One region of the Rhizobium sp. BR 249 genome, then DNA from elsewhere that is predicted to be linked to it. Evidence: predicted binding sites of a transcription regulator. Region 1 holds the regulator's gene; the other holds the start of a gene.

The links. The regulator PhoB, encoded in region 1, activates phosphate uptake and scavenging genes when phosphate is short. The targets are predictions, from matches to a motif close to TGTCATNNANCTGTCAT.
Region 2: a site for PhoB is predicted at 5,430-5,446, ahead of QD408_RS02035 (DUF1045 domain-containing protein). Genes of this name have one in related genera too.

What each region holds. Positions count from the first base shown of each region.
Region 1 is NZ_JARWKX010000001.1:55,235-70,586, forward strand. Features, by position in the region: gene QD408_RS00255 (2'-deoxycytidine 5'-triphosphate deaminase) at 1-295, opposite strand, end outside; SAM riboswitch at 368-446, shown strand; gene QD408_RS00260 (O-succinylhomoserine sulfhydrylase) at 490-1,674, shown strand; gene apaG (Co2+/Mg2+ efflux protein ApaG) at 1,999-2,391, shown strand; gene QD408_RS00270 (hypothetical protein) at 2,475-3,086, opposite strand; gene QD408_RS00275 (Hsp33 family molecular chaperone) at 3,196-4,191, opposite strand; gene argF (ornithine carbamoyltransferase) at 4,281-5,195, opposite strand; gene QD408_RS00285 (aspartate aminotransferase family protein) at 5,238-6,437, opposite strand; gene QD408_RS00290 (GcrA family cell cycle regulator) at 6,863-7,396, shown strand; gene phoB (phosphate regulon transcriptional regulator PhoB) at 7,517-8,200, opposite strand; gene phoU (phosphate signaling complex protein PhoU) at 8,328-9,041, opposite strand; gene pstB (phosphate ABC transporter ATP-binding protein PstB) at 9,085-9,900, opposite strand; gene pstA (phosphate ABC transporter permease PstA) at 9,916-11,235, opposite strand; gene pstC (phosphate ABC transporter permease subunit PstC) at 11,232-12,713, opposite strand; gene QD408_RS00320 (substrate-binding domain-containing protein) at 12,877-13,911, opposite strand; gene phoR (phosphate regulon sensor histidine kinase PhoR) at 14,544-15,352, opposite strand, start outside.
Region 2 is NZ_JARWKX010000001.1:387,894-403,245, reverse strand. Features, by position in the region: gene QD408_RS02055 (DNA translocase FtsK) at 1-2,337, shown strand, start outside; gene QD408_RS02050 (GrpB family protein) at 2,371-2,877, opposite strand; gene phnN (phosphonate metabolism protein/1,5-bisphosphokinase (PRPP-forming) PhnN) at 2,896-3,492, opposite strand; gene QD408_RS02040 (alpha-D-ribose 1-methylphosphonate 5-triphosphate diphosphatase) at 3,489-4,628, opposite strand; gene QD408_RS02035 (DUF1045 domain-containing protein) at 4,642-5,337, opposite strand; gene phnE (phosphonate ABC transporter, permease protein PhnE) at 5,481-6,824, opposite strand; gene phnE (phosphonate ABC transporter, permease protein PhnE) at 6,832-7,791, opposite strand; gene phnD (phosphonate ABC transporter substrate-binding protein) at 7,858-8,763, opposite strand; gene phnC (phosphonate ABC transporter ATP-binding protein) at 8,852-9,697, opposite strand; gene QD408_RS02010 (DapH/DapD/GlmU-related protein) at 9,816-10,433, opposite strand; gene phnL (phosphonate C-P lyase system protein PhnL) at 10,430-11,137, opposite strand; gene phnK (phosphonate C-P lyase system protein PhnK) at 11,169-11,945, opposite strand; gene QD408_RS01995 (alpha-D-ribose 1-methylphosphonate 5-phosphate C-P-lyase PhnJ) at 11,942-12,817, opposite strand; gene QD408_RS01990 (carbon-phosphorus lyase complex subunit PhnI) at 12,814-13,920, opposite strand; gene phnH (phosphonate C-P lyase system protein PhnH) at 13,925-14,533, opposite strand; gene phnG (phosphonate C-P lyase system protein PhnG) at 14,533-15,009, opposite strand; gene phnF (phosphonate metabolism transcriptional regulator PhnF) at 15,159-15,352, shown strand, end outside.

The sequences.
Region 1 (15,352 bases):
GAAGCGCCAGGCTCTCCATCAGCGGCACGATGTAGACGCAGCCGGTTTCGAGCACCGCGCCTTCGGAAAGGTCGATCACATGCAGGCTCAGCCGGTCGAGCTTGTCCGAGACCAGATGCGAAGGCCCAGGCATGAAGCTGGCGCGCACGCGAAAGGCCTTGGCGCCCAAGCGCAGATCGAGACTTGCCGGCTGGATCTGGTCGCGGTCCAGCTCCCGCTCGGAGATAAGACGCCCCGTTTCGAACAGCGCCGAAATTGCGCGGTCAGCCAGAATTCCCGTTTCGCGAGCCATCATGCCCCATCCATCTTTTGCGCCGACAAAACCAAACTCGGGGAATTGACGCAAGCAGCTAACAGCAGTATTGCAGAATTATCCCGTGGTGATTTGGCCGGTCGGCTTGCAGCCACGTTAAACAAGTGGCTAAAAAGACCGGGTGTGAAACCGGTCTGCTTTTGCGGCCGGTTTTTTTGTTATGTGAAGGTGATAGCATGAGCAAGACCTGGCGCCCGGCAACCCAACTCGTTCACGGCGGAACGTTGCGTTCGCAATATGGCGAGACCTCCGAGGCAATCTATCTCACGCAGGGTTTCGTCTATGACACGTCGGAAGCGGCCGAAGCCCGCTTCAAGGGCGAGACGGACGGTTTCATCTACGCCCGCTACGGCAGCCCCACCAACGACATGTTCGAAAAGCGCATGTGCGCGCTGGAAGGCGCCGAAGACGCCCGCGCCACCGCCTCCGGCATGGCCGCCGTCACCGCCGCCATCCTCTGCCAGCTGAAGGCTGGCGATCATATCGTCGCCGCGCGCGCCCTCTTCGGTTCCTGCCGCTGGGTGGTCGAGACGCTGGCGCCGAAATACGGCATCGAGTGCACGCTGGTCGACGGCCGTTATCTCGAAAATTGGGAAAAGGCGATCACTGCGAAGACCAAGGTGTTCTTCCTGGAAAGCCCGACCAACCCGACCCTCGAGGTGGTCGATATCGCCGGCGTCGCCAAGCTCGCCAACCAGGTCGGCGCCAAGGTCGTCGTCGACAATGTCTTCGCGACGCCGCTCTTCCAGAAGCCGTTGGAACTCGGCGCCCATATCGTCGTCTATTCCGCCACGAAACATATCGACGGCCAGGGCCGGTGCCTCGGCGGCGTCGTGCTGTCGGACAAAGAATGGATCGACGAGAACCTGCACGACTATTTCCGCCATACCGGCCCGGCCATGTCGCCGTTCAATGCCTGGACACTGCTGAAGGGCATCGAGACGCTGCCGCTGCGCGTGAAGCAGCAGACCCAGAATGCGGCGAAGATCGCCGACTTCCTGGCGGAGCAGGGCAAGGTCGCCAAGGTGATCTATCCCGGCCGCAAGGACCATCCGCAGGCCGATATCATCGCCAAGCAGATGACAGGCGGCTCGACGCTCGTCTGCTTCGAGCTGAAAGGCGGCAAGGAAGCGGCCTTCGCGCTGCAGAACGCGCTTGAGATCGTCAAGATCTCCAACAATCTCGGCGACAGCAAGAGCCTGATCACGCATCCGGCAACGACGACGCACAAGAATCTGACGGAGGAAGCGCGTGCCGAACTCGGCATTTCTCCGGGCACGGTCCGCCTTTCGGCCGGCATTGAGGATACCGACGATCTGATCGAGGATTTCGCGCGGGCGCTTTCTAAGGTCTCGGGCTAAAGCGCGTCGCGATCTTTCAGATTCGCTCCTTGCGCTTTCGGTCTTTGTTTTTAAGCATGTCGTTATCGCAAAACCGCCCCACACTTTTGCGCGACATGCTCTAACCGACGACATCGCGGCCGGGCCTCACCCAGGTTCGGCCGCAACGCCGGGGAACAAGTTCGCCCTCGGTGACGTTGCGAAGTAAAATTAACACCGACAGTTAGGCTTAACGATCGAAAACCATTCGATCATAGCTGTTTCATCGCTGATCAACGTTCCGTTTCTTGACGGAAGGGGCCTCTTATAAGATACGGGTAACATATCTTGACTATGGTGCAAGGCATGTATCGCGCCCTCACAAGAGATATCGAAGTCGTGGTCGAACCGTTCTATCTGGAGGAGCAATCCGATCCGGAAGACGATCGCTATGTCTGGGGTTACCGGATTGTCATCAGCAACAATTCCGGCGTCGCCGTTCGCCTGGTCAACCGCTACTGGAACATCACCGATCAGAACGGCCAGGTGGACGAAGTGACCGGTCCCGGGGTCGTCGGCGAGCAGCCGCGGCTCAGCCCCGGCGACACCTACGAATATTCCTCCGGCTGCCCGCTCGACACGCCCTCAGGCCTGATGTTCGGCCATTATCAGATGGAAACGGATGAAGGCGAGGTGTTCGATGTCGACATACCCGCCTTCTCGCTGGATTCGCCGGGGCTGTTACGCGTCCTCAACTGAGCCATAGCCAAAGTAATATAGCATTCTTGGCGCATCCTGTCGGGGCGTGTGGGGTTCCGGAAGTCATCACCCATCAGCAATTTCTAAAGCTCAAAGGGATCCGACTTCGCTTTAGTATCTGGCTTTCCTTCAAACGGATCTTTTGATTTTGGCGGCTCTGGCCGTTTAGCAATTGTAGCGTTTACCGCCTTTTGGCAGGCGAGCATCTCGTCCGCAGCTGCGACAGAATTCTTCAGCCTAAAAGCAGCGATCTCTTTACCGTTAAAAGTAGCGCGAAAATTCAATTTACGAGCGAATTCATCGACCAAGCCGACATCGTCAAAATCGATCCACAACCCCTTAAAGTCTTTATACTCTACGGCGGTCGCATCAGCCGTCCATTCGGACCGATCCAAAGAAAATTCAACAGGATATTGCTTGCCGCTCTCCAGGGACTTCCAGTTTGCATTTCCAATTAAGATGTAAAAAGGATTTTCCTTCTTAGTAAAACTAAAGCCAAGGCGAAAGACCGTACCATCCTCAAAGCTAGTCACAACAAAGCAACCGTTGCCCACCGTCCTATCAACGGCCACGCTCCAGCCACCTACTTTCTTCCATTGAAATATGTCATCATCGGCTAAGCTTATTTGCGGTATCGCAGCCACCAATACGAGTGCGAAACATAAAAACTTCATATATGCCCATCCCGCTTTCATAGGCCAGCACCTGAAATATAGGCGCACGGTGACTACTAAAAATCGAATCACCGTGCAGTATCGTCGCTACTTTCTTCTATTACACATTCTGCGTCTCAACTTAACAATGTTAACCGAGCTGCGGCGCAACCTCATCCACAGGGTAGCGATAGGTGGTCGAGCAGAATTCGCAGGTTACCGCGATTTCGCCGTTTTCCTGGCTTGCCTCGATCTCCTCGGCCGAAAAGCCCTTCAGCACGCCGCCGATCTTTTCGCGCGAACAGCTGCAGCGGTCGAAGACGGCGCGGGGTTCGTAGACACGCACGCCGCGCTCGTGGAACAGGCGGAACAAGAGCCGCTCGGTCCCGACCTGGGGATCGGTGAGTTCATCGGCGTCGATCGTCTCGACCAGCGAGCGGGCTTCGGCCCAGGCGTCATCCTCGCCGTGCGGACGGTCGCCGGGATCGCCGTCGCCGCCGTGGAGATCCGGCTGGCGCATGCGTTCCGGGGCCTCCGGCAGGAATTGGGCGACAAGCCCCCCTGCCCGCCAGCGATGGCGCGGCTTGCCGGCATCGTCACGATCGAAAAGCTCGGCCGCCGCAAGGCGCACGCGCGTCGGGATCTGCTCCGACTGGCGAAAATAGACGCCGGCGATATCCTCGAGCGAGGTACCGTCGAGCGCGACGATGCCCTGGTAGGGCTGGCCGAATTTGCCCTGGTCGATGGTGAAAGCGAGCACGCCCTTGCCGAGCAACTGCTCCGGCTCGGTTTCGCCCGCGGCAATCGCCTTGTTGAGCAGGGCCTGATCGAAGCGGGCATAAGCGCGGACATTTTCCGGCGTCGAGAAATCGGCGACGAGAAGATCGACCGGGCCATCGCCCTTGGTCTGCACCGTGAATTTGCCCTCGAATTTCAGCGAGGTGCCGAGCAGCACCGTCAGCACGACGACTTCAGCCAGCAGCCGGGCGACGGGTGCGGGATAATGATGGCGCTCGAGGATGGCATCGAGCATCGGGCCGAGCTGGACGGCGCGGCCGCGCACATCCAGACCCTCGACCTGGAAGGGGACGACATGATCATCGCCGGCGAAATCAAACTGGCCAAGAACGGCTGCAGCTTCTGCCATGGCTTTCACTCCTTATTTTCAGAGCGACGGCCAGAGTGCCCGGCGCTCGCGCGGTCGCGAGCTTTTGACTCACGACATCCGATTATGGTTCAGATCGCGCCCAGGCACCAAGCAAGAATCGATTTCTGTGCATGAAGACGGTTTTCCGCCTCATCGAAGACCACGGATTGCGGGCCGTCGATCACGTCATCCGTCACTTCCTCGCCGCGATGGGCGGGCAGGCAATGCATGAACAATGCATCATTGCCGGCCTTCGCCATCAAGGCCGCATTGACCTGATAAGGCTGGAAGACATTGTGACCCCGGGCCCGATGTTCCTGATTCATGGAGACCCAGGTATCGGTCACCACGCAATCGACGCCGGCGACCGCACGGTCGGCATCATGGCAGAGCATGATTTCGGCGCCCTCATTGCGGGCCCAGTTCAGATAGTGATCCTTGGGCTCCGAACCAAGGGGTACGGCCATGTTCATGCGATAGCCGAAACGCGCGGCCCCTTCGACCAGCGAATGCAGCACATTGTTGCCGTCGCCGGTCCAGGCGATGGTCTTGCCCTTGATCGGCCCGCGGTGCTCTTCAAAGGTCATGATATCGGCCATGATCTGGCAGGGATGGGTGTCGTCCGTCAGCGCATTGATGACAGGCACGGTCGCATGTTCGGCAAGCTCCAGCAGGCGCGAATGCTCGGTGGTGCGGATCATGATCGCATCGACATAACGCGACAGCACCTTGGCGGTATCGCCGATCGTCTCGGCGCGGCCGAGCTGCATTTCGGTGCCGGAGAGGAACAGCGTCTCGCCGCCGAGCTGGCGCATGCCGACATCGAAGGAGACGCGGGTGCGGGTCGACGGCTTTTCAAAGATCATCGCCAGCATCTTGCCGGCGAGCGGCTTGTCGCCCTTGCCGGCCTTGAAGGCCTGCTTGCGGGCGAGCGCATCGTTCATGATGGTTCTGAGATCGGCTGTAGTGACCGCCGAAAGATCGAGGAAATGTTTAGGAGCCATATCGTGTTCTTACCTGTCGTGCGCCCGGAGGCGGCAATCCCTTCAAGCCGTCTTCTTCACCTTGGAAGCGCGAACGCTTTCGGCGGCGCGCTCGATGCGTGCAAGGCCCTCGCGGGCCTCCTCGGCGGTGACGACGAGAGGAGGAATAAGGCGGATGACGTTGTCGCCGGCGGGGACGCCAAGCAGATGCGCTTCCCGGATCGCCTGCAGCAGTTCGGCGGAGGGAACGGCAGCCTTGATGCCGAGCAAAAGCCCCTCACCTCTGATATCCTCGATCACATCGGGATAACGATCCTTGAGGGAAGCCAGCCCCTGGCGGAAGACGAGCGCCACGTCGCGCACCTGCTGGAGGAAGCCATCGGCGAGAATGACGTCGAGCACGGCGCTGCCGACGGCCATGGCAAGCGGGTTGCCGCCATAGGTCGAACCGTGCGTACCGGCCTTCATGCCGGAAGCGGCTTCGGCGGTGGCAAGGCAGGCGCCGAGCGGGAAGCCGCCGCCGATGCCCTTGGCAACGGCCATGATATCGGGCGTCACGCCGGACCATTCATGGGCGAAGAGCCTGCCGGTGCGGCCGACGCCGGTCTGGACCTCGTCGAGGATCAGCAGCAGGCCGTTTTCATCGCAGATCTGGCGAAGCGCCTTCATGAACTCAGGAGTGGCCGGACGCACACCGCCCTCGCCCTGTACCGGCTCGATGAGGATTGCGGCCGTCGCATCGGTGATGGCGGCGCGGACCGCCTCGATATCGCCGAAAGCCACCTGATCGAAACCGGGCGCCTTGGGGCCGAAGCCTTCGAGATATTTCTCCTGGCCGCCGGCGGCGATCGTCGCGATCGTGCGGCCGTGGAAGGCGCCTTCGAAGGTGATGATATGGAAGCGCTCGGGATGACCCTTGGAAAACTGGTAGCGGCGCGCCGTCTTGATGGCGCATTCGAGCGCCTCCGCGCCTGAATTGGTGAAGAACACCTTCTCCGCGAAGGTTACGTCAGTCAGGCGTTTTGCCAGGCGTTCCTGGCCCGGAATTTCATAGATGTTGGAGAGGTGCCAGACTTTGTCGGCCTGCTCCTTCAGCGCGCCCACAACATGGGGATTGCCGTGGCCGACGGAGGTGACGGCGACGCCGGCGCCGAAATCGAGATAACGCTCGCCGCTTTCGGTGATCAGCCACACGCCCTCGCCTCGCTCGAACCGCAGCGGGGCACGAGAATAGGTGTCATAAAGCGGCGCGGCTTCAGCCATGGCGCGGGTCTCCCGTTCACAATTACAGAGCCTCGGACTCCGGCTAAGAAAACCAGGCCCGAAAAATCAAAAATGCCGCCTTTCGGCGGCGAGCGGTACTATTTCCTTTTCGCGCTGCAATGTCAACAAAACTGCGGCCTTAGCGCATGCAGCAAGCTTGTACAGCGGCATTTTCGACCTTCAACAGGCATTATTGCAGAAATGACACGCGGGGGAAGCAAGTTGGGGAAAACTCCGAATTCGATTCATCCGGATTCCCGCGACTCTTGTCAGGGAGTCAGCCTCACACTAGGTTAAAGTTCAATTACTAGACTGCATGCGGCGGAACTAGTCACCAAAATTGATCAGGCGTTTCTTGTTTCGGAGGCTTCCGGGACAACGGTGAGGGATTCTGCCATCACCAACGCAAAAGGTGGAGACAGGGCATGAACTGGACAGACGAGCGGGTCGAGAAACTCAAGAAGCTATGGTCCGAAGGACTGAGCGCCAGCCAGATCGCGGCGCAGCTTGGCGGGGTCAGCAGAAATGCCGTCATCGGCAAGGTGCATCGGCTGAGCCTTCCGGGCCGCGCCAAAGCGGGCGGCACGGCCACCGCGGCGCGTACGCCGAAGCGCAATACGTCGGCGCCGCGCGCCCCGAACTACGCCTCGCGGATCACCACCCGCACCGTCACCCGCCAGCAGGGCGCGACGATGCTGAAGGAAGAGATCGAGATCGAAGCGGTCGAGGAAATGGAATACGTGCCGAAGGGCAACGTGGTGGTGCCGATTTCCCGCCGCCTCGGCCTGACGGAACTGACCGAACGCACCTGCAAATGGCCGGTCGGCGACCCGCTGAAGGAAGACTTCCACTTCTGCGGCTGCGAATCCCCCGACAATTCGCCCTATTGCAGCTATCACCAGAAGCTCGCCTATCAGCCGATCAACGAGCGCCGCAGGGCGACCGCACGGGTCAGCTGAGCAGACTGGCATTGCTAGATATGAGAAACGGGCCGAACGGCCCGTTTTTTTATTCATCGGATTGAGGCGCTTGGGCATCCGGTTTGTTGCCGGGAAATCCCCTTACCCCGCTTACGGGGCTCAGGCTTCCATCGAATAACCCGCGCCGCGGACGGTGCGGATGACGTCCTGCATGTTGGAGAAATTCAGCGCCTTGCGCAGGCGGCCGACATGGACGTCGACGGTGCGCTCGTCGACGTAGATATCGTGGCCCCAGACGCCGTCGAGAAGCTGCGAGCGGGAGAAGACCCGGCCCGGCGACGACATCAGGAATTCCAGCAGGCGGAATTCGGTGGGGCCGAGGCGGACTTCGCGGCTCTTGCGATGGACGCGATGGGTTTCGCGATCAAGCTCGATATCGCCGCATTTCAGCACCGTGGACAGAACCTCCGGGCGGGCGCGGCGCAGCATCGCCTTGACGCGGGCGACGAGCTCGGGGGTCGAGAAGGGCTTGACGACGTAATCGTCGGCGCCTGTCGAGAGCCCGCGGACGCGCTCGCTCTCTTCGCCGCGCGCCGTCAGCATGATGATCGGCAGGCGCTCGGTTTCCGGGCGCATGCGCAGGCGCCGGCAAAGCTCGATGCCGGAGACGCCGGGCAGCATCCAGTCGAGGATGAGAAGATCGGGCGTGCGCTCCTGAAGCCTGATTTCGGCCTCGTCGCCGCGAAGGATGGTATCGACCTCGAAACCTTCCGCTTCGAGGTTATAACGAAGAAGCACACTGAGGGCTTCTTCATCTTCAACAACTGCAACTCTCGGGATCATGCGTCTCGGTCTCCTCGCGCACGATCCTTAAACCGGGGGCGATTTAAGCAGGATCCTGCGCAAATTCAGATGTGGCTGCGACCTCTTTGCGCGCCCCTGCGGGCGCGCAAATGGCGGTCCGGGACGGTTATTCCGTCACCGCGCCGACGGTGTTGGCGCTGTCGTCCTTCGGACGGTCGCCTTCCGGCTGTGCGCCTGTCGCCATGTAGTAGATCGTCTCGGCGATGTTCGTGGCATGGTCGCCGATACGCTCGATGTTCTTGGCGCAGAAGAGAAGATGCGTGCAGCTGGTGATGTTGCGCGGGTCTTCCATCATGTAAGTCAGGAGTTCGCGGAACAGCGAGGTGTACATGGCGTCGATCTCGTTGTCGCGTTCGCGGATCGACTTCGCCTTGTCGGCAGCGCGCGTCGTGTAGACGTCGAGCACTTCCTTGAGCTGGACGAGCGCGAGTTCCGACAGATGCTCGAGGCCGCGGGCGAGCTTGCGGGGAACGCCCGTCGCCTGGACGGCGATGACGCGCTTGGCGGTGTTCTTGCCGAGGTCGCCGACGCGTTCGAGATCGCCGGCGATCCGGATCGAACCCATGATCTCGCGCAGGTCCGAGGCCATCGGCTGGCGGCGGGCGATGGTGACGATCGCCTTGTCACCGATCTCGCGTTCCATGTGATCGAGGATCACGTCGTCCGAGATGACCTTCTGCGCGAGCGCGGTATCGCCGTTGACCAGTGCGCGAACGGATTCGCTGACCATCTGCTCGGCCAGCCCGCCCATTTCGGAAATCCGCCTGGACAGGAACTTCAGATCATCATCATAGGCAGAAAAAATATGTGTCGATGCCATGGGCTTTATCCTCGAATAACGGGAAGACGCGATGTCGCCAGAATCAGCCGAAACGGCCCATGATGTAGTCCTGGGTGCGCGGATCGTCCGGATTGGTGAACATCTTGTCGGTATCGTTCTCCTCGACGAGGTTGCCGAGGTGGAACATGGCGGTGCGCTGCGAAACGCGAGCGGCCTGCTGCATGGAGTGGGTGACGATGACGATCGTGTAGTTCTCGCGCAGCTCGTGGATCAACTCCTCGACCTTGGCGGTGGCGATCGGGTCGAGCGCCGAGCAGGGCTCGTCCATCAGGATGACTTCGGGGCTGACGGCGACGGCGCGGGCGATGCAAAGACGCTGCTGCTGACCGCCGGAAAGGCCGGTGCCGGATTCATGCACGCGGTCCTTGACCTCGTTCCAGAGGCCGGCGCGCTGCAGGCTGGTTTCGACGATCTGGTCGAGATCGGCCTTCGACTTGGCAAGACCGTGGATGCGCGGGCCGTAGGAGACGTTTTCATAGATCGACTTCGGGAACGGGTTCGGCTTCTGGAAAACCATGCCGACGCGGGCGCGAAGTTCGACGACGTCGATATCGGGATCATAGATATCGTCGCTGTCGAGCGTGATCTTGCCGGTGACGCGGCAGCCGTCGATCGTATCGTTCATGCGGTTGAGGCTCCGCAGGAAGGTCGACTTGCCACAGCCGGAGGGGCCGATCAGGGCTGTTACGGTGTTTTCGCGAATGTTCAGGTTCACATCGAAAAGCGCACGCTTCTCGCCGTAGTAAACCGAGACATCCTGTCCGATCATCTTATACGGGACGTTGCTCATCTTCTGATCCAGCGCCTTTTCAACTGCAGCTTCCGTCAACATGTTCATGATGTTTAACTCCGTTTACCAGCGGCGCTCGAAGCGACGACGCAAGAGGATGGCGCCCATGTTCATGACGATCAGGAACAGGAGCAGGACGATGATGGCACCCGAAGTACGCTCCACGAAGGCGCGTTCCGCCTCGTTCGCCCACATATAGACCTGCACGGGCAGGGCCGTCGAGGGATCGAGCGGTGTGGCAGGCGCATTGGCGACGAAGGCGACCATGCCGATGAGCAGCAGCGGCGCGGTTTCGCCGAGCGCGTGCGCCAGGCCGATGATCGTGCCGGTGAGGATGCCGGGCATGGCAAGCGGCAGGACATGGTGGAACACCATCTGCATCTTCGAAGCGCCGAGGCCGAGGGCTGCGGCGCGGATCGACGGCGGCACGGCGCGGAGTGCTGCGCGCGTCGCGATGATGATCGTCGGCAGGGTCATCAGCGTCAGAACCAGGCCGCCGACCAGAGAGGCCGAGCGCGGCAGGCCGATGAAGTTGATGAAGACGGAAAGACCGAGCAGACCGTAGACGATCGAGGGAACGGCGGCGAGGTTGTTGATGTTGACCTCGATCAGGTCCGTCAGCTTGTTCTTCGGCGCGAACTCCTCGAGATAGATCGAGGCGGCAACGCCGATCGGCAGGGAGAGCACCAGGACGATCAGCATCAGGTAGAGCGAGCCGATGAGGGCGACGCCAAGGCCTGCGGCCTCCGGACGGCTGGAATTGCCGTTGACGAAGAGGCCGGTGTTGAACTGCTTGGACAGAGCCCCGCTCGCCTTCAGCTCGTTCATCCAGCCGACCTGCTTGTCGTTGACCTTGCGGTTCTTCTCGTCGACCGAAAGATCGATCTGGCCCTTGTTGGCGCTGTCGACATTGGCGTCGGCGAGCACGGTGACATTGACCGTTTTGCCGATGATCGACGGATCGGCGACGACCATGTCGCGCAGCTGGATCGGCGCGCCCTTGGAGAGCATGGCCGTTGCATCGCGCACGTCGGGGCGGCTCGATGCGTTGATGTTCAGCTGCTTGACGATCGCGTCGCGCAGGAGAACCGGATAGTTGGCGGCGACCAGCACCGACGGGTCGGTCGCGCGCTTGTTGTTCGGGTCGATCGTCTTCTCGGCGAATTCGATCGGCAGGGTGATCGCCGTCTGCTGGAAGGCAGTGTAGCCTTTGCCGATCACCGTCCAGAGCAGGATGAAGAGGAAGATCAGGCCGAAAGCAATGGCGGCGATGCCATAGGCCTGGAACCGGCGCTCGGCGGCGTAGCGGCGCTTGATGCCGATATCGCGGCGGGCAGGCGCCCTGGAGACGGTTCCTGCGACGGGAGAAACAATATTCGTCATTCGTACTGCTCCCGGTATTTGCGCACGATGTAGAGCGCATAGATGTTGAGGCAAAGCGTGATGCAGAACAGCGTGATGCCGAGGGCGAAGGCAACCAGTGTCTGCGGCGAGGTGAACTCGAGGTCGCCAGTCAGCTGATTGACGATCTTGACGGTCACGGTCGTCATCGGCTCGAAGGGATTGATCTGGATGCGGGCGGCGACACCGGCGGCCAAGACGACGATCATGGTTTCGCCGATGGCGCGCGAGGCGGTCATCAGCAGCGCGCCGACGATGCCGGGAAGAGCAGCCGGCAGCACCACCTTCTTGATGGTTTCGGAGCGTGTGGCACCAAGACCGAGCGAACCGTCACGCAGCGCCCGCGGCACGGCGGTGATGATGTCGTCCGACAGCGAGGACACGTAGGGGATCAGCATGATGCCCATGACGATGCCGGCCGTCAGAACGCTCTGCGCCTGGATGAAGTTGGTGTAGTTGCCGGAGAGCAGGCCGCTGATCTGCGCGGAGAAATCGCGCAGGAATGGGCCGACAGTGACGAGCGCGAAGAAACCGTAGACGATCGTCGGAATGCCGGCGAGCACTTCGAGAAGCGGCTTGGCGACCCCGCGCAGCTTCGGCGAGGCGTATTCGGCCATGTAGATGGCGGCGAAAAGGCCGACCGGCACGGCGACGAGCATGGCCACCAGGCCGATATAGAGCGTGCCGAGCAGCAGCGGGATGAGGCCGAACTGGCCGAAGGACGAGCTGCCGGCGCCGGCAAAGCGCGGATCCCAGACGGTGCCGAAGAAGAATTCGCCGGCGGGAATGACCGCAAAGAAGCGCGCTGCTTCGGAGAGCATGGACAATACGATGCCGATCGTCGTCAGGATGGCGATCGAGGAGGCGAGCAACAGGCCCCACAGCATGACGCGCTCGACCCGGTTGCGGGCGCGGAAGCGGGGCGCGATGGCGCGGAGAGCGTAAAATGCGCCGGCAACGGCGAGAACGAAGACCACCGCGGTCATGGCGATGCGGCTCGTCGCGCTCATGGAATTGAGCGTCTTGGCGGCTTCGACCATGTAAGGCTGCGGCTGACCGGCGAGCGGCACGCCCTTTTCGCTGAGCTTGGCCTGCAGGGCGGCCGGATCGCTGGCGGTTGCCGCGACTTCATCGGAGGTCAGCATCGTCAAGCCGCGTGCGACCGTCGCCACCATCGAATAGCTCAGATCCTGTTCGACCGAGGCTTGCGCCTTGACGTCATCAGGGAAAGCGCCGCGAACCGAGGACTGGATGATGCCGGGGCTGACGGAGAGCCAGACGCAGAGAACGATGAGGGCGGGAAGAACGGCCCAGATCGCGGCATAGGCGCCGTAATAGGCCGGCCGTGAATGCAATGCGGAGGACCTGCCTCCGGCAAGCGCCGTGGCACGGCTGCGCGCGACCAGATAGGCGGCGGCACCGATCACCACAAGGCACAAAAGTATGACGGATGTGCTCATTCTTTACGTCCCCAGGCCCAAAGCCCCCAAAAAAGCCCGGCGGCTACATCAGCCTGCCTTCGGCTTCCAATCATTGGAGAAGGAATTCCAACTTGCGCCTCCCGGCACTCCGGGGCGCAAGGCAATGCCGGCGCGGGCTTGAAGCACCGCGCCGGCAAAGTCATTACATGGCCTTACCGGCTTCGACGTCCTTGCGGATCGCTTCGCGCTCGGCATCCGGAGCGGCAACCAGGCCGTATTCGGCGAGCGGACCCTCGGGGCCGATCATCTGGTCGGATACGAAGAAGTTGACATATTCCTTCAGGCCCGGAACGGCGCCGAGATGTGCCTTCTTGACGTAGAAGAACAGCGGGCGGGAAACCGGGTAGGTGCCGTTGGAGATCGTCTCGGTGGACGGAACGATGCCGTTCACAGTTGCGACCTTGAGCTTGTCGGCGTTGTTTTCATAGAAGGAAAGGCCGAATACGCCGACGCCGGTCTTGTTGGCGGCGATGCGAGCCAGCGTTTCCGGATAGTCGCCGTCGATGTCGACTGCAGCGCCGTCCTTGCGGACTGCGACGCAAGCCTTGCCCTGGGCGGCCTTGTCGGAGATTTCCTTGGCGATCACGTCGACGGCGCCTGAAGCCTTGCAGCCGGCAGCCAGGACGTTCTGTTCGAAGACTTCGCGGGTGCCGTGCTTTTCGCCCGGGATGTAGGCAGCGATATCAACAGCCGGGAGCTTCGGGTTGACTTCCGACCACTTCTTGTAGGGGTTGGCAACGAGCTTGCCGTCGACGACGACCTGAGCAGCCAGCGCCTTGTAGATGTCAGCCGGGACGTAAGCGACGTCGGGGTTGGAAGAGTCGGTTGCGAAGACGATGCCGTCATAACCGATCTTGACTTCCTGGATGTCTGTTACGCCGGCTGCCTTGCAGGCTTCGGCTTCATTCTTGTTGATCGGACGCGAAGCGTTTGCAATGTCGATGGTGTCTTCGCCAACGCCCTTGCAGAATTCCTTCAGACCAGCGCCCGTGCCGCCGGATTCGACGACCGGCGTCTTGAAGTTGGTGAAGGTCTCGCCAAAGGACTCGGCTACGATCTTTGCGTAAGGCAGGACGGTGGACGAACCAGCAACCTGAATCTGGTCGCGGGCGACGGCAGCGCCAGCGAAAGCGGCGGTTGCAGCGAGCGCGGCAACGGTGAGCTTGAAGGTGTTCATTAGAAATCTCCCGCATTGGGCTTGTGTGAGTGCGGCCTTTAGAGAGGCCCTCGCAGTGCCTTTGTTCATCGGCGAGACTCTCCTAGCGCTGTAAGCACTGTCCTTTTATGTCAGATCGGTGAAACATTTGTGACATGTTAAATATTTGTTTTTTAATGATAAATTTTACGGAATCCGCTTAAACATGTCTGCGAACCGCAACATTTGGATCGCCTCTCGACCTGGCATTGCAAATTGGATATAAACAGTCCTCAGGTTGCCGGACGCTCGCGAACGGGGCAAAGAGACATGCCGCGACCTCTCGACGCCCTCTTCTCCCCCAGCGGGGGTCCGAAGGACGGGTCGAGACCGGCGGCTCGACCCCGGGGTGCCCGTAGGGCGGATGAGGGGGCCAATGACACAGGTCTTTCCAATGATCCTCATGCGAATTTAGACCGCGTTGGTAGCATCTCGACCATCGGCGTGCTGAATGGGTGAATGACTTAAAGGATGTCCGTGTGTGCCCCCCTCATCCGACCCTTCGGGCACCCAGGGGTCGAGCCGCCGGTCTCGACCCGTCCTTCGGACCCCCGCTGGGGAGAAGGGACTATGCGGCAGCCTCTCCGTTCCTCGCAGACCTCTCATAGGCCATATCAGAACCGCACCGTAAAATCCGTGCCCTTGCCCACCTCCGACTTGACGATCAGCCGGGCGCGGTGGCGGGTGAGGATATGCTTGACGATGGCGAGGCCGAGGCCGGTGCCTTTTTTCGATCGGCTGTCCTCGATGCTGACGCGATAGAAGCGTTCCGTCAGGCGCGGCACGTGCTCGGCCGGGATGCCCGGCCCCTTGTCAACGATGCTGACCTCCACCGGCTGGCCGGCGCCGTTCTTCAGCCAAACATCGACGATTTCGCCCTCCTGGCCGTATTTGCAGGCATTCTCCATCAGGTTCTCGAAGACCTGGACGAGCTCGTCGCGATCACCCAGCACCTCGACCTTGCCATCGGGCAGGTGCAGGTTGATCTCGACGCCGACCTCCCTTGCGAGCGGCACCAGCGAATCCCTGACATGGCCGAGGAGCGGCACCAGATCGACCTTCTCGTCAGGCGCGATGTGCGATTTCAGCTCCAGGCGGGAGAGCGACAGCAGGTCGTCGACCAGCCGGCTCATCCGCGTCGTCTGATCGAGCATGATGTTGAGGAAGCGCGCCTGCGCCTTCTGATCGTTCTTCGCCGGTCCCTGGATGGTCTCGATGAAGCCGCGCAGCGAAGCGAGCGGCGTGCGCAGCTCGTGGCTGGCATTGGCGACGAAATCCGACCGCATGCGGTCGATGCGGCGGACTTCTGAAATATCGCGGAAAGACAGGATGAAATAGCGCTCGCGCGTCTCCTCCTCGGTTCCGAATTCGACGGGGGCGCTGCGCACGATATAGACGCGCTCGGAAGGCAGCCGCTCGGAAT
Region 2 (15,352 bases), 330 kb from region 1:
TTGACGGATGCCGCGGATTTTTCCAGCGGGCTTGAAACGGAAATTCAGGAGGAAATTGTAGGCGAAAAGCCGGCTGCGCCGATCTGGCAGAGCAACTTTTCCCTCGCGCCGAACGTTCGCTTCACCCGCACGCCGGAAACGCTGATCAGCAAGCGCCGCGCCCCGAACGAGCCTGCGCGCGACGATTCGCAGATTGCGCAGCAGGCGATACGGATAGAGCCGGTCGCCGTCGACGTGCCCTTCGATATCTACCTGCCTGAGGCCGACGAGATTCCCGCAGCCCCTGTCCAGATGGTCGAGCCGCAGCAGTCGCCGCTTACCGACCGGATCGTTGCGCCGAGCCTGCGCGCCGCGTCCGAGCTGTCTTCAATTTCGGATTTCGCCTTCTGGGAGGTCATGGCCTTCGAAGAAGCCGAGCCGGTCCGCGCGCCTGCGATCGTCCTGCCGAAGATCGAGACCACGCCCGAATCGATCACTTCGCTGTTCCGCGTCATGGAATGGCGTCCTGGCGCGCCGAGGCATGCCCCTGCCGCATCACGCCTGGCTCCGCCGGCCGTTGCAGCGCCCGCCCGGCCTGCCGTTCGTCCGCCAGCCGCGATATCCAGGACAAGGCCCGAGGCTGTTCCGGAGGCGCCCGTCGCCCCAGCACCTCAGGCCGTAGTCGTGCCCCAGGTCGTAATCGCGCCCCAGGCCGCAGTCGTGCCGCAGGCGGCCATCGAGCCTCCGCCCCCACCTGCGCCGAGGCCGACACCGCCCGTCGCCGCCGTGCTGCCGTCGCCGCGCTTGGCGAGGCCCGAAAAGGTCGATCCATCTGGCTATGAATTCCCGCCGCGTGCTCTGTTGCAGGAGCCGCCGGAACGTTTCGGCGAGATCATGTCGCAGGAGACGCTGGAGCAGAATGCCGGTCTTCTCGAAAGCGTGCTCGAGGATTTCGGCGTCAAGGGCGAGATCATCCATGTCCGCCCCGGTCCCGTCGTCACCCTCTATGAATTCGAGCCGGCGCCCGGCGTGAAGTCGTCGCGCGTCATCGGCCTTGCCGACGATATCGCCCGCTCGATGTCGGCGCTTTCGGCCCGTGTCGCCGTCGTTCCCGGCCGCAATGTCATCGGCATCGAATTGCCGAACGTGACGCGCGAAACCGTCTATTTCCGCGAGATGATCGAAAGCGACGATTTCGAAAAGAGCGGCTACAAGCTAGCGCTCGGCCTCGGCAAGACGATCGGCGGCGAGCCCGTCATCGCCGAGCTTGCCAAGATGCCGCATCTGCTCGTCGCCGGCACCACCGGCTCGGGCAAATCGGTCGCCATCAACACGATGATCCTGTCGCTGCTTTACCGCATGACACCGGAACAGTGCCGCCTGATCATGGTCGATCCGAAGATGCTCGAACTCTCCGTCTATGACGGCATTCCGCACCTGCTCACCCCCGTCGTCACCGATCCCAAGAAAGCCGTCATGGCGCTGAAATGGGCGGTGCGTGAAATGGAGGAGCGCTATCGCAAGATGTCGCGCCTCGGCGTGCGCAATATTGACGGTTACAACGGTCGCGTCTCCCAGGCCCGTGAAAAGGGCGAGACCATCCATATCATGGTCCAGGTCGGCTTCGACCGGCAGACCGGCGCGCCGGTCGAGGAGAGCCAGGAGCTGGATCTCGCGCCGATGCCCTATATCGTCGTCATCGTCGATGAGATGGCCGACCTGATGATGGTCGCCGGCAAGGATATCGAAGGCGCGATCCAGCGCCTCGCCCAGATGGCGCGTGCCGCCGGCATCCATCTGATCATGGCGACGCAGCGTCCCTCCGTCGACGTCATCACCGGCACGATCAAGGCGAACTTCCCCACCCGCATCTCCTTCCAGGTGACCTCGAAGATCGACAGCCGCACCATCCTCGGCGAACAGGGCGCCGAACAGTTGCTCGGCCAGGGCGACATGCTGCACATGCAGGGCGGCGGGCGTATTGCCCGCGTCCACGGCCCCTTCGTCTCGGATCTCGAAGTCGAGAAGGTCGTCGCCCATCTGAAGACGCAGGGCCGTCCGGAATATCTCGACACCGTCACCGCCGATGAGGAAGAAGAGACCGACGAGGAAGAGGGCGGCGCCGTTTTCGACAAGAGCGCGATGGGCGCGGAGGATGGCGACGAACTCTATCAGCAGGCGGTGAAGGTCGTCATGCGCGACAAGAAATGCTCCACCTCCTATATCCAGCGCCGCCTCGGTATCGGCTATAACAGAGCCGCCTCCCTGGTGGAGCGCATGGAGAAGGAAGGTCTCGTCGGCCCGGCGAACCATGTCGGCAAGCGCGAGATCGTATCGGGACGAAGCGAGGGCGATTGATCGAGACAGCCGGAGCGCGGGATGCACTTCGGCTCATCTTCTCAACGTGGCCAACTGTATCGTCTCGCTGACGAAGGCTGATTTTCCGCCGGTATAGAAATCCCAATCGCCGTCGGCCTCCGCAGCCAGCCGGCGTTTGAGATCGGCATAGGCCTTGGCCCTCTCGGGATGCTCCCTGAGATAATCGCGAAACAGAATGCGCTCCTGATGAGCACGATTGTCGGGACCGCAAAGATAGAGTCTGAACCCATAACCCTCGCGGTTTCGGGTAAAGACCCAGCGGCCGTCTCCATGAGGGTTGCCGTGGAAAACGAAATCGGCGGCTCGCACCATCTCGATCGTCGTCGGTAGAACGTCGTCGGATATCACGACCACATCGAGGTCGATCTTCGGCTTGGCCGCCAGGCCAAGCACCGACGTACTGCCGATATGATCGATGGAAAGCACGAGGTCGCCGAGCAGGATGGAGACTTCGGTGCCGATGTCGGCAAAGAGGCGCGGCCAGGACGGATCGTAGTCGACGACTTTGATGGCGCGCATGCGCTCCAGCCTCTTCAGTCAGCGCACCTCGGCCAGCAGTCCGTCGAGGATCGCGACCATCTTCTGTTCGGCCTCCTTGAGCGAGTCGCTATTGTCGAGCTCCGTCACGTCGTAATCGCCGCGCACCGTCAGCGGTCCGCGGGCGAGCCGCGCCATGATGTCCTCATGCGTCTCGCGTCCGCGCGCTTCCAGCCGGCCGGCCAGCACCTCTGGGCGGGCGGTGACGTTGATGACCTTCAGCCGGGGGAAGGCGGCCTGGAAGCGGTGAAGTGCGGAGCGCGAGCCGTTGGCGACGACGACATGGCCGCGTGACAGCGCCACCGAGACTTCGGCCGGAATGCCGTATTTCAGGCCGTGCGCTTCCCACCAGACGGCGAAGGAGCCTGATTGCTCCATGGCGGCAAAGCCTTCGAGGGAGACGGAAAGATGGTCTTCGCCGCCGGCGTCACGGTGACGGGTGATCACGCGGCGGGTGAAATGAACGTTGGCGCGGCCGGAAAAATGTCGGGCGGCAAGGTTCATCAGCGTGTCCTTGCCGGCGCCGCTCGGCCCGACGACGACGACCATGATGCCGCGTTCGGCTCCGGCTCCGGGATGGGGTTCGTGCGGCGTCATGCGACACGGCGTCCCTGGCGCCAGACGGAGCGTGTCACCGGCACGCCATGCGAGCGGTGGACGCGGACGAGATCGGCGCGCAGCCCGGTTGCGATCCGGCCGCGATCGTCGAGGCTGACGGCGCGGGCGGGCGTCGACGTCACCATCGCGATCGCTTTCGGCAGCGTGATGCTTTCCACCTCGTCGGCGAGGATGAAGGGCGCATGCAGCAGGCTGAGCGGCACGTAATCGGAGGAGAGCACGTCGAGCACGCCCATCTCGGCGAGATCGCGGGCGGCGATGTTGCCGGAGTGGGATTTGCCGCGCACGATGTTCGGTGCCCCCATCAGCACGCTCATGCCATGCTCGTGCGAGGCGCGGGCTGCGTCGAAGCTGGTCGGGAATTCGGCAAGGCGCACGCCGTTGTCGATCGCCTCGTCGACATGAGAAAGCGTCGCGTCGTCATGGCTTGCGACGGTGATGCCGCGCTCGGCGCAGACCTTGGCGATGGCGTTGCGGTGCGGCGTCGAATTGCGCGCCGATTCCGCCTGGCGCTTGGCGACGAAACGGGCGAAGACCTCGTCGCTCAGGCCCCGCTTCTTTTGGTAGTAGAAGATATATTGATCCATCGTCTGGAATTGCCGCTGGCCGGGCGCATGATCCATCAGCGAGACGAGCCGCACATGCGGGTCTTTTTCGAAATCGGCGAAATGTTCGAGCACGTTGTCCGCCGAGACTTCGCAGCGCAGGTGGATGAGGTGCTCGGCACGCAGCCTTCCCTCCTTCTCCGCCGCCTGGATGGCGTCGGCCATCTCACGCATCTCGCCATGTTCGAAGCCGCCGTCCTCGTCCGCGCCCATGCGCAGGCAGTCGAAGACCGTGGTGATGCCCGATGTGACGATCTGGGCGTCATGCGCCTGGACCGCGGCCGTCTTGTTCCAGCGGATGCCGGGGCGCGGCTGGTAGTGGCCTTCGAGATGGTCGGTATGCAATTCCACGAGGCCGGGAATGATGTAGTCGCCTTCAAAATCTTCGCCGGCTACCGAGTTGCCCTCGGAAATATCGGCGATCTTCCCGTCGCGAATGAGGATCGATCCCTTGAGAATATCGTCTTCGAGAACGATGCGGGCGTTGGAAAACACGGTCTCTTTGCTCATGGCGTCAGGTCTTTCAGCTTTTGGCGCCGGCTAGCGGCAGCCAGGAATGAACTTTGAACGGGGCGCCGCGCGTCTCCTCGGTGAAGACGGCAAGGCCGGAAATCAAGAGCGGCCGGCCGGTGAAACCGGCAAAACGCTCGGTCAGGATCGCTCTCATCACGTCGGCGCGCGTCTCCGGCACCTGGCCGCTCAGCGTCATGTGAAAGCCGAAGTCCTCCATGACGTAAGGATAACCCCAGCGCTGCAGGTTGGCGCGCTGGCTCTCGCTGAGCTTTTCCGGGTTGCGCCTGATGATATCGGCCTCGGAGAGCGCCGCGCGAAACGGCTCGAAGGACTTTACCACCTTCGCGGCGAAATCCTGAAGAGGTTGATGAAGAGAACCGGGAACAAGGGCGAAAAAGCGGCCGAGCTGGCCAAGCACGAGTTCGGGAATCTCGAAGGCCGGGGTGCGCGCGGCAAATTCCTCGGCAACGGTCATGAGATCTTTTTCGGTGACGGAGGCGGCGAGCGAAAACGGCGCCTTGATCGTAGCGTGAAAGCCGTAGCGTCGCGGGTCGGCGGTCAGCTCGAATTGCTCAGCCGCGCCGAGCGCCTCATGGTTCGGTGCAGGATAGGTCTCGCCCGTAAAGGCGTCACGTCCAAGCCAGAGCGAGGCCGCGCCGGTCAGGGGATGATCCTTCGGCGGCGAGAAATAGAGAGCGTAGCGCAAGGCTGTTATCCTGGGGATCGTCGAAACGGGGGAGCGCAATGTGCAGTGATTTGGCGGCGAACCGCAAGCAGGTTCCCGGCTAAAAGATTTCCGTGACAGAATGATGATGACGGCAGCGCCGCCATCGCCTTTCGACCGCTGGGTCAGTGCGCTTTCGTGCCCATCAGCCGGTGACGCAGCGCGTTCGAAGCCGTGTCGAACAGGAAGACGACGATCAGGATCAGAATGACCATATAGGCGACGTTTTCCCAGTTGGCGTTGGTGCGCATCGCCTCCCAGAGTTTGAGGCCGATGCCGCCCGCGCCGACGGCGCCGATGATGGTCGCGCCGCGTACGTTGGATTCCCACTGGTAGAGCGTCTGACTGACGATGACGGGAACGATCTGCGGCATAATGCCGTAACGATGGACGAGCACGGTCCGGGCGCCGGTCGATTGGATGCCTTCCCGTGGCTTGTTGTCGATATTCTCCAGCCCCTCGGAATAGAGCTTGCCGAGCGTGCCGGTCTCGGTGAGGAAGATCGCGCCGGAGCCGGCAAGCGGGCCGGGGCCGAAGGCCCGCGTCAGGAACAGCGCCCAGATCAGCATGTCGACCGAACGCAGGAAATCGAAGAAGCGTTTGAGAATCTGGTTCAGGAAGCGGTTCGGCGTGATGTTGCGCGCCGCCATGAAGGCGAGCGGGAAGGCGGCGAGCGAGCCGAGCAGCGTTCCGAGGAACGCCATGACGATCGTCTGGAAAAGCTTGGTCCAGACGTCGCCATGCTGCCATTCGGTGTTGTTCCAGATGTCGTCGAAGGCGAGCGACAGGTTGGACTGGTCGGGTTTGATGCGCGGGCCGGAGACGATGAGGCCGATGACCTCGCCGGCCGGCCTGTCGAAGAAGGACGATTGCGGGTCGAAGAGGAAATTCGCCCAGCCGATGAAACGCTTGCGGATCTTCACGCGGTCGGCGGAAATGCTGACGTCGCCGGCAAAGCCGAGATTTGCGAGCACGTTGTCGTCATAAACGGTCATCCAGCTCGGCGCCGGTCCGACGACCTTGGGCGCGCCGCTCGAAACGTCGACGGGAACGCTGATCCCGTGGGCGGTCACGATCGTCTGGCTTTTCGAAACGGTGATGCTCCGGCTCGTGCCGCTGATGGAAACGGTGATGCTGCCGTCCGGGTTGTTGACCAGCCAATCGGGATGCGGATTGTCGCCGAGCGGCGAGAAACGGGGATAACGCACCTCGATCGAGCCGTCGTCCTGGATACGAAATTCCGGCTGGACGTCGTAGCTTATCCATTGGCTGAGATAGATGCCGACGCGCTTCCAATGGGCCTCGGCGAAGAGCTTGGGCAGGTCGAAGAACCAGACGGCGTAGAGGCCGTAGAGCAGCGTCGCGATCAGGATCGTCAGCCCGCCGAAACGCTGGCGGAACGAGCGTTGGAAGTATTCCGGATAGCGCGCTTCTATCTCGTTCATGCGGTTGGCGTCGATCACCGTCATGGCGGCCTCAATGTTGCAGGAGGAAGGCGTGATCGCCGACGAGCCGGCGGCGCAGCCACGCGGAGAACTGGTCGACGGCGACGATCGTCACGAAGAGCAGGAGAACGAGCGCCATCGTCTTGGCGCCGAAGCCGCGCGAGATCGAAAGCTTCAGCTCCTCGCCGATACCGCCGCCGCCGACGGCGCCGATGATCGTCGAGGCGCGCACGTTGATCTCAAGGCGCAGCAGCGCATAGGAGGTGAAATTCGGCAGCACCTGCGGCAGGGCGGCGAAGCGCACGCGCTCCCACCAGTTGGCGCCGACGGCTTTCATGCCCTCATGCGGCTTCATGTCGATATTCTCGGCCACCTCGTAGAAGAGTTTGCCGAGCGCGCCGATCGTGTGCAGGGTGATGGCGATGATGGCGGCGACCGGTCCGATCGACAGGATCGCCGAAAACAGCCCGGCGATGACGATTTCGGGGAAGGCGCGCAGGAATTCCATCAGGCGCTTGGTGAAGACGCGCAGCGGCCATGAAGCCGTCAGGTTGCGCGCGGCAAAGAAGCTCAAGGGGACGGCAAAGACGAAGGCGATGATGGTCGAGATCAGCGCTACGTTGATCGTGACGATCATCAGCTCGAAATATTCGGGAATGTAGAAGGCGCCCCAGACGTAGACGCGGCCCTTGTCGAAATTGAATTCCTCGCCGCCCTTGTCGTTGACGCTCGCTATGTCGAACAGCGCGCGCCAGACATCGTTCCAATCCTTGGGGATGAGCCAGCTCAGGAAGTCGAAGAGATGCGGCAGGCGGTCGAAGAAATGGCCGGCATTGCTCTCGTCGGCAAAACGGACGGAGCTTACGAAAGCCGCAATGAGGATGACGAGGCCGAGTACGGTGTAGAAGCGGCGCCTGGCGACCATCTGGCCCCAGGCGGTGCCGATCTCCTGCGTGCTCTGCATGTGCGGCTGTGTATCGGCAATAGTCATGGACGCCCCGACCGGTAATAAAGATAAAGGGCGGCCGTTGCCGGCCGCCCCGTATTCGAAAGGCGATCAGCCGCCGATGGCAGCTTTGCGGACGTCGACGACGGCATTGTAGAAGTCGTGCTTGACCGGGGCGTAGCCCTGGTAGTCGCCGCCTTCGACAGCCGTGAAGCACTTGTGATCCTTTGCCGGCAGGGCCGTGAAGAAGGCCGCGAGCTTCGTCTGCCATTCTTCGCCGAGGGCGTTGCGAACGACGAGCGGGCCGTTCGGGATCAGCGGCGAACGCCAGACTTCGACGAGCTTGTTCGGATCGACGGCGCCCTTGTCGACTTCCTTGCGGAAGGTGCCGGAGGTGTAGCCGTCCTTGAAATCGCCGAGGCCAGACGAATCGTCGACGGCGATGTCGACCTTGCCGTCATAAGCGGCGAGCAGGTTGTTCTCGTGGCCGCCGTTGAACTGCGTCGAAGCGAAGAACTTGTCGTTCGGCATGCCCGTGTCCTTCGGGATCTGCGTCAGCGGAACGAGGTAGCCCGAGGTGGAGTCCGGATCGGCGTAGCCGAGCTTTTTGCCCTTGGCGTCCTTGATGGACTTGATGCCGGAGGACTTGAGAGCGAGACCGATCGAGTAGTAGCCGGTCGAACCGTCCTTCTGCTGCGTCGTCAGGATCGGCGTAACGGCCTTCGGGTCCTTGATGTAGACGGCCGCATAGCCGGAAGCGCCGAGTTCGGCGAAGTCGAGCGTGCCGCCGAGCAGGCCCTGGATGACGCCGTCATAATCGGCGGCCGGGAAGAGTGAAACCTTCTCGAAGCCGAATTCCTGCTTCAGGTGGTCGGCGAGGCAGGCATAGTTGCGCAGGCGGTCGGTTTCGTTTTCGCCGCCGAGGATGCCGATGCGGAATTCCTTGAGGTCCGCAGCGTTGGCGCCGCCGGCGAGCGCGAAGAGCGCCGTTGCCGCAAAGAGTGCTTTCTTCAACATGAGTTCTCTCCTATTGACCGGTATCTCCGGCCTTCCCGTTACGAAGAAGTGTGCCCTTGACGCGGGCGCTCGATCGCGGCCGCCTCGCTCAGAGGCCGGCCAGCGCCAGCGGCTGGACGCCGGCGGATGGATTGTCTGCCCGCTCGGGAGCGATATTGATCGACGTTGACGTCATCGTTTCGTCGATGCCGGCGCCGTCCTTGTCCGTCCCGTAGATTTCCTTCACCGCTTCGCCCGTCAGATCCGAGGGTCTGCCGTCGAAGACCACGCGGCCGTGGGCCATGCCGACGATGCGCTCACAATAGCTGCGGGCGGTATCGAGCGTGTGGAGGTTGGTGATGACGGTGATGCCCTCGCGCTCGTTGATATCGCGCAGCGCATCCATGACGATCTTGGCGTTCAGCGGATCGAGCGAGGCGATCGGCTCGTCGGCGAGCACCATCTTCGGGTTCTGCATCAGGGCGCGAGCGATCGCCACACGCTGCTGCTGGCCGCCGGAAAGCGTGCCGGCCGGCTGCAGGGCGGTCTGTTCGATGCCGAGGCGTTCGAGCGCTGCGATCGCATGCACGCGCTCTTCGCGGGTGAAGATGTTGAGCAGGCTGAGAAGCGTCGAGCGGTGATTGAGGCGGCCGAGCATGACATTTGTGAGAACGTCGAGACGCGGCACCAGATTGAACTGCTGGAAGATCATCGCGCAGTCGCGCTGCCAGTTCCGCAACGCTCCGCCGCGAAGCCTGGAGACTTCGATGCCGGCGAAATGAATGGAGCCGGAACTCGGCTCCTGCAGGCGGTTGATCATGCGCAGAAGCGTCGACTTGCCGGCGCCGGAGCGGCCGATGATGCCGACCATTTGGCCCTGGGGAATGGTGAGGGTCACGGAGTCGACGGCGAGCTTGTTTCCGAAACGACGTGTGACATCTTTCAGCTCGAACATCATGCTGGTCCCTTGCATTCCAAGCCTTGGTCCGCATCGCATTAGTCCCGCTTCATGAACCTCCAATGTCATATTTGTGTAAGTCGCGTCACAAATCCCGGCGCCGTGACGGGAGCATCTAGCCCTCGTAGCGCGCCAGAAAATCTTCCGCGCTCAGGTTGCGGAAATCCTGCAAAGCCAGGCGCAGACGATCATGCTCCCAGTCCCACCAGGCAAGCCTGTCCATGCGTTCACCGATCTCTTTCGGGAAGCGCTCTCGGATCAGCTTCGCCGGCACACCGCCGACGATCGTGTAGGGTGCGACGTCTTTCGACACCACGGCGCCGGCACCGATGACGGCGCCGTTGCCGACGCTGACGCCCGGCAGGATGGTCGCCCCGTGCCCGATCCAGACGTCGTGGCCGATCGTCACGCGGTTTGCGCGCCGCCAGGCGAAGAAGTCCGTCTCCATGTCGCCGTCCGGCCAGTAGTCGGCGGCGCGATAGGTGAAATGATGCAGTGTCGCGCGCCATGTCGGATGGTTGGTGGCGTTGATGCGCACGGCGGCGGCGATATTGACGAACTTGCCGATCGTCGCGCACCAGACGGCGCCATCCTGCATGATGTAGGAGTAGTCGCCGAACTCGGCCTCGCTGATGCGGCAGCGCTCGGAGACTTCCGTATAGCGCCCGAAGGTGGAGTGGCTGACATCAGCCGTTTCGTGGAAATAGGGCTCGGTGCCCAGCTTGCGGCTCATGCGGCGATCTTCCTCGGTGAGAACTGCTGGACGTCGAGGATGCGGTCGGCGACCGCCTCGCGAACCTCCTCGTCGTGGAAGATGCCGAGAAGGGCGACACCCGCCTTCTTCTTCTCCGCGATCATATCGACGACGACGGCGCGGTTTTTCGCGTCGAGTGAGGCTGTGGGTTCGTCGAGAAGCAGGATCGTATGCTCGGTGATGAAGCCGCGCGCAATGTTGACGCGCTGCTGCTCGCCGCCGGAGAAGGTGGCGGGCGGAAGCTGCCAGAGCGCTTCCGGCAGGTTGAGCCTGGCGAGCAGGGCGCCTGCCTTTTCCCGAGCCGCGACCGTTTCTTCGCCGCGCGCGACGAGCGGCTCGGCCACCACGTCGATCGCCGCCACGCGCGGCACGGTGCGCAGGAACTGGCTGACATAGCCGAGTGTATCGCGGCGCACATTGAGCACGGTGCGCGGATCGGCGGAAGCGAGGTCGACGATGCGCCCGTCGTGGCGAATGAGGATCTGGCCGGTGTCGACGGCATAATTGCCGTAGATCATCTTGAGCAGCGAACTCTTGCCGATGCCCGAGGGGCCGCCGAGCACGACGCATTCGCCAGCCGCGACCGAGAAGGCGACATCGGAGACGACGGGCAGCCTGATGCCGTCGCGCAGATGCATGGTGAAGCTCTTCGAGACTTCGGAAACGACGAGGGGTGTGGGCATGCTTTCTTCTTTCCTGGCTTTTTAACGAGGCTCAGACCTGCAGGATCGAGGAGACGAGCAGTTGCGTGTAGGGTTCGTGCGGATCGTCGAGCACGCGGTCGGTGAGACCTTGTTCGATGACGCAGCCGTCCTTCATCACCATCATCCGGTGCGAGAGCAGGCGGGCGACGGCAAGATCATGGGTGACGATGATCGCCGAGAGGCCGAGATCGTTGACGAGACCGCGCACGAGATCGAGCAGGCGCGCCTGCACCGAGACGTCGAGGCCGCCTGTGGGTTCGTCCATGAAGACGAGGCGCGGGCCGGTGACGAGATTGCGGGCGATCTGCAGGCGCTGGCGCATGCCGCCGGAAAAGGCGCGGGGCTGGTCGTCGATGCGGTCGGCGTCGATCTCGACGCGTTCGAGCCAGTCGATGGCGGTAGAGCGGATCTTGCCGTAGTGCCGGTCGCCGATCGCCATCAGCCGTTCACCGACATTGGCGCCCGCAGAGACGGTCATGCGCAGCCCGTCGGCCGGGTTCTGGTGCACGAAACCCCAGTCGGTGCGCATCAGGAAGCGGCGCTCTGCCTCGTTCATGCGGTAGAGGTCGCGGTAGCTACCGTCGCGCATATGGTATTCGACGCTGCCGGTGCTCGGCATCAGCCGGGTGGAGATACAGTTGAGCAGCGTCGTCTTGCCCGAACCGGATTCGCCGACGATGGCGAGCACTTCGCCCGGCCAGAGCTCGAAAGAGACGTTCCGGCAGCCGATGCGATTGCCGTAGAATTTCGAGAGGTCGTTGACTTTGAGAAGCGGTGTGTCGGTCATTCTGCAGCCTCCCGGGCCAGCATTTCGCCGGCATGTCCCTGTGCGCGGCGATCTTCGCAGTGGTCGGTATCGGAGCAGACGAACATGCGCCCGCCCTTGTCGTCGAGGATGACCTCATCGAGGTAGACCTCCTCCGCGCCGCAAAGGGCGCAAGGCTTGCCGAAACGCTGGATCTCGAAGGGATGGTCCTCAAAGTCCAGGCTGACGACATCGGTATGGGGCGGCACGGCATAGATACGCTTTTCGCGGCCGGCGCCGAAAAGCTGCAGCGCTTCCGACCTGTGCATCTTCGGATTATCGAATTTCGGCGTCGGCGAGGGGTCCATGACGTAGCGGCCATGCACCTTGACCGGATAGGCGTAGGTCGTGGCGATACGGCCGTTGCGGGCGATATCCTCGTAGAGCTTCACATGCATGAGGCCATATTCCTCGAGCGCATGCATCTTGCGTGTCTCGGTCTCGCGCGGTTCGAGGAAGCGCAGCGGTTCCGGAATCGGCACCTGGTAGACGAGCACCTGGCCTTCACCGAGTTTTTCCTCCGGGATGCGGTGGCGCGTCTGGATGATCGTCGCCTCGCTGGTGCGCGTCGTCACCGCGACATTGGCGACCTTCTGGAAGAAGGCGCGGATCGAAACGGCATTGGTCGTGTCGTCGGCGCCCTGGTCTATCACCTTCAGCACGTCGTCAGGCCCGATGATCGAGGCCGTCACCTGCACGCCGCCGGTGCCCCAGCCATAGGGCATCGGCATTTCTCTGCTGGCGAAGGGCACCTGGTAGCCAGGGATGGCGATCGCCTTCAGGATGGCGCGGCGGATCATCCGCTTGGTCTGTTCGTCGAGATAGGCGAAGTTGTAGCTGGCGAGATCGCTCATTCGGCGGCTTCCTTCATGTCTTCGCCGCTGCTGCGGGCGGCTTCGAATTCGCGGCGCATGCGGCGGACGAGATCGAGTTCGGCCTGGAAGTCCACATAATGCGGAAGCTTCAGGTGCTCGACGAAGCCCGTCGCCTGGACGTTGTCGGAATGGGAGATGACGAATTCCTCGTCCTGTGCCGGCGCGGTAATGTCCTCGCCGAGCTCTTCGGCGCGAAGCGCGCGATCGACAAGCGACATTGCCATCGCCTTGCGCTCGCTCTGGCCGAAGACCAGGCCGTAGCCGCGGGTAAACTGCGGCGGCGCCTTGGCCGAACCCTTGAACTGGTTGACCATCTGGCATTCGGTGACCTGGATGACGCCGAGCGAGACGGCGAAACCGAGCTCCGGCACGTCGAATTCCACTTCGACCTCGCCGATGCGGATTTCGCCGGTGAAGGGATGGTTGCGGCCGTAGCCGCGCTGGGTGGAATAACCGAGCGCCAGCAGGAAGCCCTCGTCGCCGCGGGAAAGCGCCTGCAGGCGCAGGTCGCGGGTCATCGGGAATTCCATCGGCTCGCGTGTGAGGTCGCCGATCTCGTGGTCTTCGGGCATGTCGCCGTCGGCCTCGATCAGGCCTTCTTCGCCGAGGATCTCGGAGACGCGCATGACACGGCCGGTCTCGGCCGGACGCTGGGCCGGCGCCTCCACCGCTTCGTCCTCAAGCAGCGAGGGATCGAGCAGCCGGTGGGTATAATCGAAGGTGGGGCCAAGCAGCTGGCCGCCCGGCAGATCCTTGTAAGTCGCCGAGATGCGGCGTTCGATCGTCATCGCGGCCGTATCGAGCGGCTTGGAATAACCGAAACGCGGCAGCGTCGTGCGGTAAGCGCGCAGCAGAAAGATCGCCTCGATCATGTCGCCGCGCGATTGACGGACGGCGAGTGCGGCGAGCGTGCGGTCGAAAAGCGAGGCCTCGGCCATGACGCGGTCGACGGCGAGGGCGAGCTGTTCGACGATCTGCTCGATGCCGATTGCCGGCACGGAGCGGTCGCCGCGCCGGCGGTCGGCAAGCAGCCGGTGGGCATTGGCGATGGCGGCCTCGCCACCTTTGACGGCAACATACATGAGCTCAGATCTCCGTTGCTGTGATTTTGGTGGTGCGCGGCAGGCAGACGAAGCGCTTGCCGGATGTCAGCACGATGTCGATGCCGCGCGGAAAGAGCACGCGGTTCTCGGTCCAGAGCCTGAGAAAGGTCTCCGGCAGGCCGGACGGCGCGATCTCCGTGACGCTCTGGATACCCGGACCCATCAGCGCCAGCCTGCGTCCGCCTTCGAGTTCGGGAAGTTCGATGACGACAGTCGTCGAGCGGTCGGGGTATTCCTGCGTGCCCGATGCGAAGAGGCCGAAGGAACAAAGCGCGGTGCCGGCTTCGATGAAGGCAAAGCGCGCATCCGCCTTTTCCTGGATCACCGGAGCGCCGGTGTGGAAGCCGAGCCACTCCGGCACGGCGGATTTCGCCAGTCCCGAGGTAAGCCAGACAGGCGTGTCGTGGTCGCAAAGGGTGAGTGCGATCGTGCCGGCGGCAATGCCGAGCGGCGCCGGCGGATCGATATCGGGCTCGACGCTCTGAATGGTGCCGGGGCGGGCCATGCCGTCCATCAGCATCTTGAAGACGCTCTGCGCATGGAAAACCGGGTCGGCAAAGCCGCCGGTCAAGGCTTCCGTCGTGAGGCCCATCAGTTGTCTCCCCGTACCATGGTGAAGAAATCGACGCGGGTCGCGGCCGTCTCGTCCGCCTTGCGGCGCTCGGTGGCGGCGATCCGTTCAGTGATCGGCGAAAGCAGCGCCTGTTCGACGAAGTGCCTTGTCGCATCCTCCTGCCAGAGCGCGTCGAAGATCGCCGCAAGACGGGCCTTCTCTCGGTCGGTGCCGAGCGCCTGCGCATGGCCGATGCAGCCGGACTCGAGCCGCATCGTCGCGCGCGTCACCGTCACCTCGCCGAGATTGAAGGGGGCTCCGCCGCCGCCGATGCGGCCGCGCACCATCACGAGCCCGGTTTCCGGCCCGCGCACCGGAAACGCCACGGGCTTTTGCGGCAATGCATCCCAGGCCGCCTGGAGTTCGCTGCGTTCCGCGCGCGCCAGCAGATCGGCGGCGCGTTTGCGCCCGGATACCGTCTGTGACGCAGCGTCTTTCCTGTCCGCTGATATCATCGCCGCTTTCCTCAAAATGTCTATTGATATATACAACCATACAAGCTATACCTAGCCTTAAATCGGTGTCGTGACAAGCGTGTGACATCCAGCGCATCGTGCGTCCCTCGGACGCGATGCGCAAAACTTGAAAAGACAGGGCAGGCTGAATGGCAGGGCTGAAGCAGGTGCAGAGGCAAACGGGCGTGGCGCTCTGGCGTCAGATCGCCGATCGCATTCGCGAGGCGATCGGCAACGGTGCCTATGATGAAACGGGAATGGTGCCGCCGGAAACGGTGCTGGCGCTGCAATTCGGCGTCAACCGGCATACGGTGCGCAGTGCGCTGGCGGCGCTGGCGCAGGA